3 regions of the Aquipuribacter sp. SD81 genome follow, and region 2 is predicted to be linked to each of the others. Evidence: riboswitches for the same ligand, from Rfam matches in the RefSeq annotation. Region 2 holds a riboswitch; each other region holds the start of a gene.
What was found. Region 2 has a riboswitch for S-adenosylmethionine ahead of WAA21_RS07210 (ABC transporter ATP-binding protein). Riboswitches for the same ligand answer to the same signal wherever they lie in the genome.
Positions count from the first base shown of each region.

Region 1: another riboswitch for S-adenosylmethionine. It lies ahead of WAA21_RS09325 (O-acetylhomoserine aminocarboxypropyltransferase/cysteine synthase family protein); the one in region 2 lies ahead of WAA21_RS07210 (ABC transporter ATP-binding protein).
Region 3: another riboswitch for S-adenosylmethionine. It lies ahead of WAA21_RS16515 (bifunctional o-acetylhomoserine/o-acetylserine sulfhydrylase); the one in region 2 lies ahead of WAA21_RS07210 (ABC transporter ATP-binding protein).

Region 1 is NZ_JBBAYJ010000012.1:99,628-103,578, forward strand. It holds gene WAA21_RS09320 (LLM class flavin-dependent oxidoreductase) at 1-393, opposite strand, end outside; gene WAA21_RS09325 (O-acetylhomoserine aminocarboxypropyltransferase/cysteine synthase family protein) at 395-1,855, opposite strand; SAM riboswitch class I at 2,025-2,116, opposite strand; gene WAA21_RS09330 (trypsin-like serine protease) at 2,311-3,129, shown strand; gene WAA21_RS09335 (MMPL family transporter) at 3,265-3,951, shown strand, end outside.
Region 2 is NZ_JBBAYJ010000009.1:68,011-71,961, reverse strand. It holds gene WAA21_RS07215 (aliphatic sulfonate ABC transporter substrate-binding protein) at 1-668, opposite strand, end outside; gene WAA21_RS07210 (ABC transporter ATP-binding protein) at 665-1,537, opposite strand; SAM riboswitch class I at 1,748-1,840, opposite strand; gene WAA21_RS07205 (Uma2 family endonuclease) at 1,915-2,466, opposite strand; gene WAA21_RS07200 (polyprenyl synthetase family protein) at 2,662-3,627, opposite strand; gene nuoN (NADH-quinone oxidoreductase subunit NuoN) at 3,750-3,951, opposite strand, start outside.
Region 3 is NZ_JBBAYJ010000035.1:33-3,983, forward strand. It holds partial or broken gene WAA21_RS16500 (DUF4192 family protein) at 1-513, shown strand, start outside; gene WAA21_RS16505 (RNA polymerase sigma factor) at 693-1,448, shown strand; gene WAA21_RS16510 (hypothetical protein) at 1,433-1,945, shown strand; SAM riboswitch class IV at 2,028-2,140, shown strand; gene WAA21_RS16515 (bifunctional o-acetylhomoserine/o-acetylserine sulfhydrylase) at 2,279-3,595, shown strand; gene metX (homoserine O-acetyltransferase MetX) at 3,601-3,951, shown strand, end outside.

The sequences.
Region 1 (3,951 bases), on a different contig from region 2:
GACGACGTTGAGCCCGAACCGCCCGCCCGACAGGTGGTGCAGGGTGGCCGCCTGACGGGCCGCGAGGTAGGGCGGCGTGACGCCCGCGTTGACCGTCGGCGCCAGGCCGAGGTGCGACGTCACGTCGAACAGGTACGGCGCGAGCAGGAGCGGGTCGTGCTTGGGACCCCCGTAGGCCTCGCGCACGCGCAGATGGAGCGTCTCGGGGCTGCCGAGGCTCAGCGCGTCCTCCATGACGACGAGGTCGAGGCCCGCCTGCTCCAGCTCGCGGACGGCCTGCTGGTACAGCCGCGGGTCGGTCCAGCGCCAGCCCCACCGCCAGTCCTCGCGGCCCCACCCCTGCGGGCCGAAGCCGCGGGAGAAGAACCAGCCGACGTGCTGCAGCCGCCCCACGTCAGGCGCCCGTCGCGGTCGCGCCGGTCACGCCGGTCGCGCCGTCGCCGGCGCGCACCGCGGCGAGGCCGCGCGCGAGGTCGTCGAGGAGGTCCTCGACGTCCTCGATCCCCACCGACAGCCGCAGCGTCCCGTCGTGGACCCCGGCCGCCGCGCGGTCGGCCGGCGAGCGGTGCGCGTGCGTGGTCGAGGCGGGGTGGAGCACGAGCGAGCGGACGTCGCCGAGGTGCGTCATGCGGCTGAGGAGCCGGACGGCGTCGACGAACCGGCGCGCGGCGGGCTCACCGCCCGCGAGCGTGACGGCGAAGACCGAGCCGGTGCCGCGCGGCAGGTAGCGCCGGGCCAGGTCGTGCGACGGGCTGGAGGCGAGCCCGGCGTGCGCGACGTGGGCGACCTCCGGCTGCGCCTCGAGCCAACGGGCGAGCACGAGGGCGTTGTCGGTCTGCTGCCGCACCCGCAGCGACAGCGTCTCCACGCCCTGCTGCAGCAGCCACGCGTTGAGGGGGGCGAGGGTCGGGCCGAGCCGGGCCGCGACGACGTGCCGGGCGTGCTCGACGTACGCGCGCCGGCCGTACCGCTGCACCCAGCTGCTCCCGCCGAGCAGCGCGCTGGGCGCGGTGAGGTGCTCCCACCGGTCCTCGCGCGCCGCCCAGTCGAAGCCGGTCCCGGTCACGACGACCCCGCCGAGGGTCGCGCCGTGCCCGGACAGGAACTTGCTCGCGGAGTGCACGACGACGTCGGCCCCGTGCTCCAGCGGCCGGAGCAGGTACGGCGTCGCGAGCGTGTTGTCGACGACGAACGGGACCCCGGCCGCGTGAGCGACGTCGGCGACGGCGCGCAGGTCCACGAGGTCGTTCGTGGGGTTGGGCACGGACTCGGCGAAGAACGCCCGCGTCGTGGGCCGGACGAGCCGGCGCCACGCCTCGGGGTCCGTGTGGTCGTCGACGAGGTCGACCTCGATGCCCAACCGCGCGAAGTTCTCGGTGAACAGCCCGCGCGAGCCCTCGTAGACGCTGCGCGCCGACAGCAGGTGGTCGCCGGCCCGCAGCAGCCCGAGCAGGGCGACGGTCACGGCGGCCTGCCCGCTGCCGACGACCACCGCGTCGGTCCCGCCCTCGAGCGCGGCGAGGCGCCGCTCGAGCGCCGCGCACGTCGGGTTCGCGACGCGGGAGTACGTGTAGCCCTCCTCGTCGCCGGCGAAGCGGGCGCGGGCCTGCTCGAAGTCGTCGAACACGAATCCCGCGCTCACGTGGACCGGCGCGACGCGGGCGCCGGTGAGGGCGTCGGGCTCGGCGCCGGCGTGGACCTGGCGGGTGGCGAACCCGCGCGGCGCCCACGGGTCGGACGGCGCCGTCTCGCTGCCGGACAGGGCCTCGTGGGTCGGGGCGCCGGTGGTCGGGGCCGTCAGGGGGTGGGCCGGTACGGGTGCGAGCACGTCGAACCAGGGGTCGGTCACGGTCATGGCGGGTCCTCGGGTGCTGGGGTCGCCGGCCGCGCGGCGCGGCGACGGGTGGTCGGGAGGCGAGGTCGGGCGTCAGGCCCGACAGGGCTCGCTCTCCCCGAGCACCACGAGGACACGGGTGCGGTACGACGTGCGGTGACCGACCGCCGAGCGGCGCTGCGTCATGACTCCTCCATCGGCCGTGGCGGGAGCACCTGCCCCCCGGGGGGGTGGTTGCTGCGGCGTCGACGAGCCACGTCTCTCGGCCGCTCTGGATGGTGTCGCCGAGTGTTCGGCAGGCGGCGCGGCCGTGTCAAGCAGCGGACGGGTCGTCCCGACGGGTGGACGCGGTCGGGACTCGCCCCGAACTCCGGGACGAGTCAGGCCTATCGGACGGTCGGTGGGCGTGGCTATGGTCCCGGCACGGCGGCGAGGGGCCACCGCCGGACCTCGATCCCGCCCCCGGAGGAGCACCCATGAAGCCTGTTCTCGCCGCCGCCGCGGCTCTCGTCCTCGGCGCCGCGGTCGCGGCGCCCGCGGCGGCCATCACCCGGGGCGGCAGCCTCGACGGCCAGGACCACCCCTACGTCGGCATCATGGTGTCGAGCACCTACGACGCCGACGGCGAGCTCGTGCCGCAGTCGCGGTGCAGCGGCTCTCTCATCTCCCCGACGGTGTACGTCACGGCCGGGCACTGCACGTTCGGGGCGGACTCCGTCGAGATCTGGTTCGAGACGACGCTCGAGCCCACGCCGGCCGACTTCGGCTACCCCTACGAGGGCGCGACGTCGGTGACCGGCACGCCGTACACGCACCCGGAGTACGACGACGCCGCGTTCTACCTGCACGACCTCGGCGTCGTCGTCCTCGACGAGCCCGTCGAGCTCGACCGCTACGCCGAGCTGCCGCAGGTCGGCGTCGTCGACACGCTGCCCAAGGGGCGCAACGGCGCCGTGGTCACGGCCGTCGGCTACGGGCTGCAGGCCGCGTCCAGCAACCCCGTGCAGCCGGAGCGCAACGTCGCCGAGCTCACCCGCTACCAGGCGGACCTCTTCGTCCTCAACACCCAGGGGGCGAACGGCGCCGGCACCGCGTCGGGCAACCAGTCGATCCTGCTGAGCGGCGACGCCAAGCACGGCGGTACGTGCTTCGGCGACTCCGGCGGCCCCGCGCTGGTCGGCGACACGCTCGTCTCGGTCAACTCCTACGGCCTCAACGGCAACTGCGCCGGTGTCGGCGGCATGTTCCGCATCGACCAGGAGCGGGAGCTCGGGTTCATCCGCGGCTTCCTGTGAGGCCGCACGGACGCACCCGCGCCTGACGGCGGGCCCGGCACCCGGCACGGGTGCCGGGCCCGCTGCGTGCGGACCGCTCGGTCGGGGTACTGCGGCGACAGGGGTCCGGACCGGGGCCCGTGCCCGGAGGTGACCATGACAGCGGGGACGGCGCGGGCGGCGGGGACGGCGGGGACGCCGCACCGCGCTCCGCCGCGCGGGGTCGGGGCCGCCGCGGCCCTCGTGGTCCGCGGCCGGTTCGCCGTCCTGCTCGGCTGGGTCGTGCTCACCGTCGCGGCCGTCGTCCTGCTCCCGCTGCCGGGCGGCACGGGGGTCGGCGACCTCGACGACTTCGCGCCCGACGGCAACCCCTACGTGTCGACCGAGGTGCGGTCGGCGCAGGCGTTCGGCTTCCCGCTGCTGTCGCGCGCCGTCGTCGTGCAGCGCGACCCCGACGGGCTGTCGCCGTACACGCAGGCAGCCGCCGTGCTGCGCGCGGCGTCGGTCGCCCAGGGCACCTACCCCGAGCCGGGCCCGCTGCTGGGGGCGCTGCCGCTGCTCAACACCGCCGGTCTCGTGCCGGGCGCCCGCGAGGAGGGCACGACGGCCCTCACCTACCTGCTCATGTCGCCCGAGACCGGCATCTTCGGGCAGACCCGGGCCGCGCAGCGCTACGCCGCCGGCGCACCGGACCCGCTCGACGCGACCGTCGGCGTGACCGGCACCTTCCCGGCGCGCGTCGCGCAGGACGCCGTCCTCGACCGGTCGCTGCGGGCGCTGGAGCTCACGGCACCGCTGGCGGTGTTCGGCGTGCTGGCGCTGAGCTTCCGCTCCCTCGTCGCG
Region 2 (3,951 bases):
TCGTTCGCCACGGTGTCGGCCATGATCGGGTCGAGCCCCGCCCACGCGTCGACCTCGCCGCGGTTGAGGGCGAGGCGGCCGTCGGCGTGCGGCAGGTCGACGATCTGCACGTCGTCGGTCGTGAGTCCCGCGGAGTCGAGCGTCTGCAGGAGGAAGAAGTACGGGTCGGTCCCGGACAGCGCCGCGATGGTGCGGCCCTCGAGGTCCTCGGCGCTCGTGATGTCGGAGTCGGGCCCGACGACGATCGCCGACCACTCCGGCTGCGCGAGGACGTCGACGGTGCGCAGCGGGGAGCCGTTGGCCCGGGCGAGCAGCGCCGCGGCGCCGGCGGTGGAGTTGAAGTCGACGACGTCGCCGCGCAGCAGCTCGTTGGCGGGGGCGGACCCGGCGGAGAACTCCCACGTGACCTCGACGTCGTCGCCGACGGCCTCCTCGACCCAGCCCTGCTCCTTGAGCACGAGGCTCGCCGGGTTGTACGTCGCCCAGTCCAGGCGGATCTCGTCGACACCGAGGTCGCCGCCCGCGGCGGCGCTCGCGCCACCGCCGGCCGCGCCCGTGGCGTCGTCGTCGGCGTCGGCGCCGCCCTCCGAACCGGAGCCGCAGGCCGCGAGCACGAGGGCGGTCGCGGCGGCGAGGGCGAGGGTGGGGACGGACGTGCGGCGGCTCATCGGGTGTGCTCCTGTCGGGTCCGGGAACCCTGCTCGTGGTGCGGGGAGGTGGACGCGCCGGCGTCGGAGACGCCGACGAGGGACAGCAGGCGCGACCGGAGGCGTGCGGCGGCGGCGAGCTGCTCGGGGTCGGTGGTGTCGCGCGGGCGGGGCAGGTCGACCGGCACGTACGTGGCGTGCCCGGTGCCGGCGCGCCCGAGCACCGTGATGTGGTCGGCGAGCCGGACGGCCTCGTCGACGTCGTGGGTGACGAGCACGACGGTCGTGCCGTCGGCGTGGACGAGCTCGTCGACGAGGCCCTGCATGGTGAGACGGGTGAGGGCGTCGAGCGCGGCGAAGGGCTCGTCGAGCAGCAGGACGCCCGGCCGGGCGAGCAGCGCCCGGGCGAGCGCGGTGCGCTGGGCCATGCCGCCGCTGACGGAGGCGGGCCGGTAGTCGCCGTAGCCGTCGAGGTGCACCCGGTGCAGGAGCTCGTCGACCTCCTCGCGCGACCCGGCGCCCGGCTCGTGCCGGCGGCGGCGGGTGGCACCGAGAGCGACGTTGCCGCGCAGGTCGAGCCACGGCAGCAGCCGCGGCTGCTGGAAGACGACGGCGACGCGCTCGTCGCCCTCGACGATGTCGCTGCTGCCGCTGCCGTCGGCCCCGCCGAGGCGCGCGGTGCCGCGGGTGGGCGGGGTCAGGCCGGCGAGGACGCGCAGCAGGGTCGACTTGCCGCACCCGGACGGCCCGAGCACGGCGTGGACCTCACCGGCGGGCACGTGCAGGTCGAGGCCGTCGAGGACCGGCCCCTTGCCGAAGTCGACGGTGAGGTCGCGGACGTCGACGGGCAGCGAGGTGGTCCGCGCCGGGGATGGCGTGGTGCTGGTCATGGGGGTGCTCCGGAGGTCGCGGCGCCGGGACGGCGCAGGAGGGCCGGCCCGCGCGCAGCGCGGGTCGACGGGGGCCGGGGGTGTGCGCCGAGCGGGAGGCTCAGCGCAGCGGCATTCGCCGCGGACACGCCGCGGCGGTGCGGCGGCACAGGTCCACGGCGCGACGCGCGACCAGGAGCGGGGTGGTGCCGGGGCAGTACCTCACAGGATCCTCCATCGGTCCTGGCGGTAGCACCCGCACCCGTTGCCGGGGGGTTGCTGCGACGTCGACGAGCCAGGTCTCTCGGTCGCTCTGGATGGCTGGTGAGAGAGTAGCCCCCGCCGTCCCGACTCGCGAAACCGGACGTCCGAGGGCTGGGACGGCCGTCTCGCTCCGGTCAGCGGCGGCCGAGCGCGCCGGGCCGGACCGTCACCGGGAAGGGCCGCTCGAGGCGGACCTCGTCGTCGCCCGCGACGCGCGCGGTCTCGACGTAGCGGCCGTCGACCAGGTCGAGCACGAGCAGCGACGGCTCGGCCGGGTCGACGACCCAGTACGACGCCACGCCGGAGTCCTCGTACAGGCCGCGCTTGAGCAGCAGGTCCTTGCTGCGGGTGCTGGGCGACAGCACCTCCACCGCGAGGAGCAGCGGCCGCTGCACGTCCACCGGTCCGACGTCCTCGCTGCGGACCACGAGCAGGTCCGGCTGGAGGGACCGGACCCGGCTCGGCCGGTAGTCGAGGGGGGCGACGAACACCTCCGTACCCGGCACCTCCGCCTGGCGCAGCACCATCAGCAGGTCGACGACCACGCGCTGGTGGGCGGGCACGGGAGCGGGCGTCACGAGGAGCACCCCGTCCGCGAGCTCGTACTGCAGGCCGTCGTCGGGCAGCCGGTCGAGGTCGTCGACCGTCCAATCCCCCTCACGCGGCATCACGGTCACAGCAGCCATGGTCCTCCCCTCGACGGCCATGTCACCAGCCCGACCCACGACGGACGACGGCGTGCGCCCCCGTCCACAGGCCCGCTGCCCGGCCACGACGACACACGCGACGGCGGGACGGTGCACCGACGGTCGGCGGGAGCTGTCCGGTGTGTCGCCGTGGCCGCAGGCAGGCGACGTCGCGCCGTGACGGACGCGGGCGGCTCAGCCCGTGCGGTCGGCGAGCGCCTCGGCGACCGCGGCGAGGGCGTCGCGGGCCGGCAAGGCGGGCAGCGGCGCGAGGGCCTCGACGGCGCGGGCCGACCAGCGCCGCGCCTCGGTCCGCGCGTCGGCGGTCACGGGGTGCGCGCGCAGCCGGGCGACGACGTCGGCGAGCGCCTCGTCGTCGCCCAGGTCGCCGTCGAGGTCCGCGAGCAGCTCGGCCGACCCGGCGGGGGCGCTGCTGTCGGCGACCGCCCGGCGCAGCAGCAGCACCGGCAGCGTCGGCACGTGCTCGCGCAGGTCGGTGCCGGGCGTCTTGCCGGACTCCGCGCGCTCGGCGGCGAGGTCGAGGACGTCGTCGGCGAGCTGGAACGCGACGCCGACCTGCTCGCCGTACTCCACGAGCACGCGCACCTGCTCGGCGGGCAGCCCGGAGAACATGCCGCCGAAGCGGGCGGACGTCGCGATGAGCGAGCCCGTCTTGTCGCTCAGCACCTGCAGGTAGTGCGCGACCGGGTCCTCGCCGCGGCGCGGGCCGACGGTCTCCCGCATCTCCCCCAGCACGAGCCGCTCGAAGGTCCGCGCCTGGATGCTCACCGCCTCCGGCCCGAGCCCGGCGCCGATGACCGACGCGCGCGCGAAGAGCAGGTCGCCGGTGAGGATGGCGACGGTGTTGCCCCACACCTGCTGGGCGCTCGGCACCCCGCGACGCTCGGTCGCGGAGTCGATGACGTCGTCGTGGTACAGCGTCGCGAGGTGCGTGAGCTCGACGACGACCGCCGCGTCGACGACGAGCGGCCCGGGCGCGCCGAGCTGGGCCGCGAGCAGGCACAGCAGCGGCCGGGTGCGCTTGCCCCCCGCCCGCACGAGGTGGCCGGCGGCGTCGTCGGCGAGCGGGTCCGCGCTGCGGACGGCGTCCCGGACGGCCTCCTCGACCTGCGCCAGCCCGTCGACGACGGTGTCGCGCAGCGCGTCGTCGGTGAGGCCGTAGCGCTCGAGGCGCGCGGCGTGCGCCGCCCGGCCTGCCCCGCCGGGCCCGGGCCCGGCGGCGCTCACCACGCGCTCACCACGACGTCACTGCGGTCACAGGGTCACAGCACGAAGAAGCCGGACTGCTCCGCGAGCCCGAGCAGCGGCGTGGGCAGCACGCCCAGGAGGACCGTGACGGCGGCGGTGACCGCGAGCACGCCGGTGAGGGTCGCGCTCGGCGTGACGACGCGGGCGCTGTCCTCGGTGGCGTCGGCGAAGTACATCGACACGATGATGCGGAGGTAGAACACGACCGCGACCGCG
Region 3 (3,951 bases), on a different contig from region 2:
GCCCGGCGCTCGGGCGCGACGGCCCCGGGTCGCTGGCCCGGGCGCACGCGGCTGCTCGGAGAGTGGCTGCGCACGCTGCCCGACCCGCCCCCACCGGTGCTCGCCGGGCGCCTCGCCACCGCGTGGCGGGGCGACCCGGGGCTCCGCGACGCGTGCCTGGCCGGCCTCACGTCCGCCGGGGCCGGCGCGGCGCACGACCTGCTCGCGGGCCGCCGGACCGAGGAGGCCCTCGACGAGGTCACCGCCGGCTGCGACCCCCGGTCGCTGGAGGTCGCGGGCCACGTGCTGCGCCCGATGGCCGCCCTGCTGCCGCCGCCGGAGCGCGCGGTCGTGCTCGCGGGTCACGCGTGGCTGGCCTGGGGCTGCGGTGACGGCACCCGCGCGCTCGTGCTCGCCGAGCGGGCGCTCGACGACGACCCGGGCGTGCGCCTGGCCGCGCTCGTCCTCGGTTGCCTCGAGCACGGTCTGGGTCCACGGGCCGCGCGCCGCGGCCTCGGCGGCAGCGCGGCATGACACGGGGTCGGGCACCGGCTGTATCAGGGTCGTCGTCGGGTGCTCCTGCCACCCGGGACACCGCACGACGGTCGCGGCGGTCCCTGGTCGACGGCGCCCCGCCGGGTCTAGCGTTCCGGCGCAGGCAGGGACGGCGCCCCGGCGACGGGCGCGGGACCGGACGGACGGAGGCGACGAGCGTGGTCGAGACACCGAGCACCCGACCGACCTCGGCGAGGGTGGGAGCTCCGGGGACGGCACCGGACGACCTCACGGTCGTCCTCGTCCCGGAGCAGTCGACGACCGCGCGGGCCGACGGGACGACCGAGGGCGGCACCGGCGCAGGTGCCGCGTCCGCGGACCGCGGGGACGCGGCGTCGGGGTCCCGGCACCGCCTCGCCGACCAGGCCGCCGGGCTGCTGCGCGCGTGGTGCCGGGGCGAGCCGGGCGCGTGCGACGAGCTCGTCGCCCTCCTCACCCCGCTGCTGTGGCACACCGCACGGGCCTACCGCCTGGACGGCGACGTCGCCGAGGACGTCGTCCAGAACGCGTGGCTGGCCCTGTCCCGCCGCCGCGACCACCTGCGCGACCCCCAGGCGGTGCTCGCGTGGCTGCTCGTCACCGTGCGCCGCGACGCGGCCCGGGCCGCCGCAGCCGCCCGGCGGGCCGTCGAGGACCCCGAGCCCGTGCTGCTCGCCGCGCCCGACCCGCGACCCGGACCGGCCGCGCAGGTGGAGGACGACGACCGGGCGCGACGGCTGTGGTCGGCGGTCGCGACGCTGTCCGACCGCTGCCAGCGCCTGCTGCGGGTCATCGCCTTCTCGGACCGGCCGGACTACGCCGCGCTCTCGGTCGACCTCGCGATGCCGGTGGGCAGCATCGGGCCGACGCGCGGACGCTGCCTGAAGAAGCTGCGGGAGCAGCTGGGGGAGGAGTCGACATGGGCGACGACGTGAGCCCGCCGGCCGGCCCGGGCGGGCGGGAGGACGCCGACCTCTTGGTCGGTCTGCGCGACATGTGGGAGCGCCTCGACCCGCCGCCGCCGGGCCTCGCCGGGCGCGTCCGCTTCGCGCTGGAGGTCGAGCACCTCACCCGCGACCTCGACGTGGAGCTCATGCGGCTGCAGCAGGAGAGCCTCGTCGGCGCGGGCGGCCGCGGCGACGACGTCCGGACCGTCACCTTCGGCAGCCGGACGCTCACGGTCATGCTCGCCATCAGCGACGTCGACGGGGGCTTCCGCGTCGACGGCTGGGTCGCCCCGGGTGGTCGCCGGTCCGTCGAGGTCCGGACGTCGGAGGGCTCGACGCAGCAGCAGTGCGACGAGACCGGCCGCTTCACCCTCGAGCGGGTCCCGCCCGGGCACCTGCAGCTGGTCCTCGCCAGCACCGGGTCCGACGGGGCCGACGGCGGCCGCGTCGCCACGGGGGTCGTGACGCCCGCCCTCACCCTCTGAGGCGGCGGGGACGGCACCTGCCGTCCCGTCCCGCGATACGGCAGGTGGCTCGCGCGGGCGCGTGTGCCGTACCCTCGCGGCAGGTCATGAGCACCAGCGTCAAGCCCCGGCTCGCTGGTCGGCAACCCTCCTCCGCGGTGGGGTGCCCCGGGTGAGGACCAGGCCGTCACGGACCGGTGGCGGCAAGCGCGGGCCCGTGCGGCCCCGGGTTCGTGGGAGGTCCGCATGACGAGCTGTCCCGGCTGAGCGCCGCCCTCGTCCCCGCCCCACCCACCCCCGAACCGTCACGCGCCGCCGCCGGAGGACCCGCGGCCGCGCGAGTGAGGAGCACCCGTGAGCAGCTCGTGGTCCTTCGAGACCCGCCAGATCCACGCCGGCCAGAGCCCGGACAGCGCCACCGGCGCCCGCGCCCTGCCGATCTACGCCACGACGTCGTACGTCTTCGACAGCGCGAGCCACGCCGAGAACCTCTTCGCGCTGAAGGAGTTCGGCAACATCTACACGCGCATCATGAACCCCACGCAGGACGCCGTGGAGCAGCGCGTGGCCAGCCTCGAGGGCGGCGCGGCGGCCCTGCTGCTCGCCAGCGGGCAGGCCGCGGAGACCACCGCCCTGCTCAACCTCGCCGAGGCGGGCGGGCACGTCGTGTCCAGCCCGCGGCTGTACGGCGGCACGTACAACCTCTTCCACTACACGTTCCCGAAGATGGGCATCGAGGTGTCCTTCGTCGAGGACCCGGACGACCTCGACAGCTGGCGCGCCGCGGTGCGCCCGAACACGAAGGCGTTCTTCGGCGAGACGATCTCCAACCCCTACCAGGACGTGCTCGACATCGAGGGCGTCGCGGCCGTCGCGCACGACGCGGGCGTGCCGCTGGTGGTCGACAACACCGTCGCGACGCCGTACCTCATCCGGCCGCTGGAGTGGGGCGCGGACGTCGTCGTGCACTCGGCGACGAAGTTCCTCGGCGGGCACGGCGCCGCCATCGCCGGTGTGATCGTCGACGGCGGGCGCTTCGACTACGCCGCCGACCCGGAGCGCTTCCCGCAGTTCAACACGCCCGACCCCAGCTACAACGGGCTCGTCTACGCCCGCGACCTCGGTGTCGGCAGCGCGCTGGGGGCGAACCTCGCCTACGTCCTCAAGGCGCGTGTGCAGCTGCTGCGCGACATCGGCGCCGCCGTGAGCCCGTTCAACGCGTTCCTCGTCGCGCAGGGCCTGGAGACCCTCAGCCTGCGCATGGAGCGGCACGTCGACAACGCCCGCGCCGTCGCGGAGTGGCTCGAGGCCCGTGACGAGGTCGAGCGGGTCGCCTACGCGTCGCTGCCCAGCAGCCCCTTCCACGAGCGCGCCGCGAAGTACGCCCCGCGCGGGTCCGGCTCCGTCCTCGCCTTCGAGGTCGCCGGCGGCGTCGAGGCCGGCCGCCGCTTCGTGGAGGCGCTGGAGCTGCACAGCCACGTCGCCAACATCGGCGACGTCCGCAGCCTCGTCATCCACCCCGCCTCCACCACGCACAGCCAGCTGAGCGTGGAGGAGCAGCGTGCGAGCGGCGTGACTCCCGGTCTCGTCCGGCTGTCGGTCGGCCTCGAGCACCTCGACGACATCCTCGCCGACCTCGAGGCGGGCTTCCGCGCGGCGAAGGGCGCCTGAGGACGGTGGCGGCCTGGCAGGACGGGGACCCGGTCGGCGCACGGCGCTTCCTCGACGTCGGGACGGTCGACCTGGAGCACGGCGGCACGCTGCCTGGCGTCCGGGTCGCCTACGAGACGTGGGGCGAGCCCCGGCTCGACGCCGGCGGCCACGTGAGCAACGCGGTCCTCGTCCTGCACGCCCTCACCGGCGACTCCCACGTCGTCGGTCCCGCCGGCCCGGGGCACGCCTCGCCCGGCTGGTGGGAGGGCGTCGTCGGTCCCGGGCTCGCGGTCGACACCGACCGCTGGTTCGTCGTGGCGCCCAACGTGCTCGGGGGCTGCCAGGGCACGACCGGCCCCGCCACGCCCGCCCCG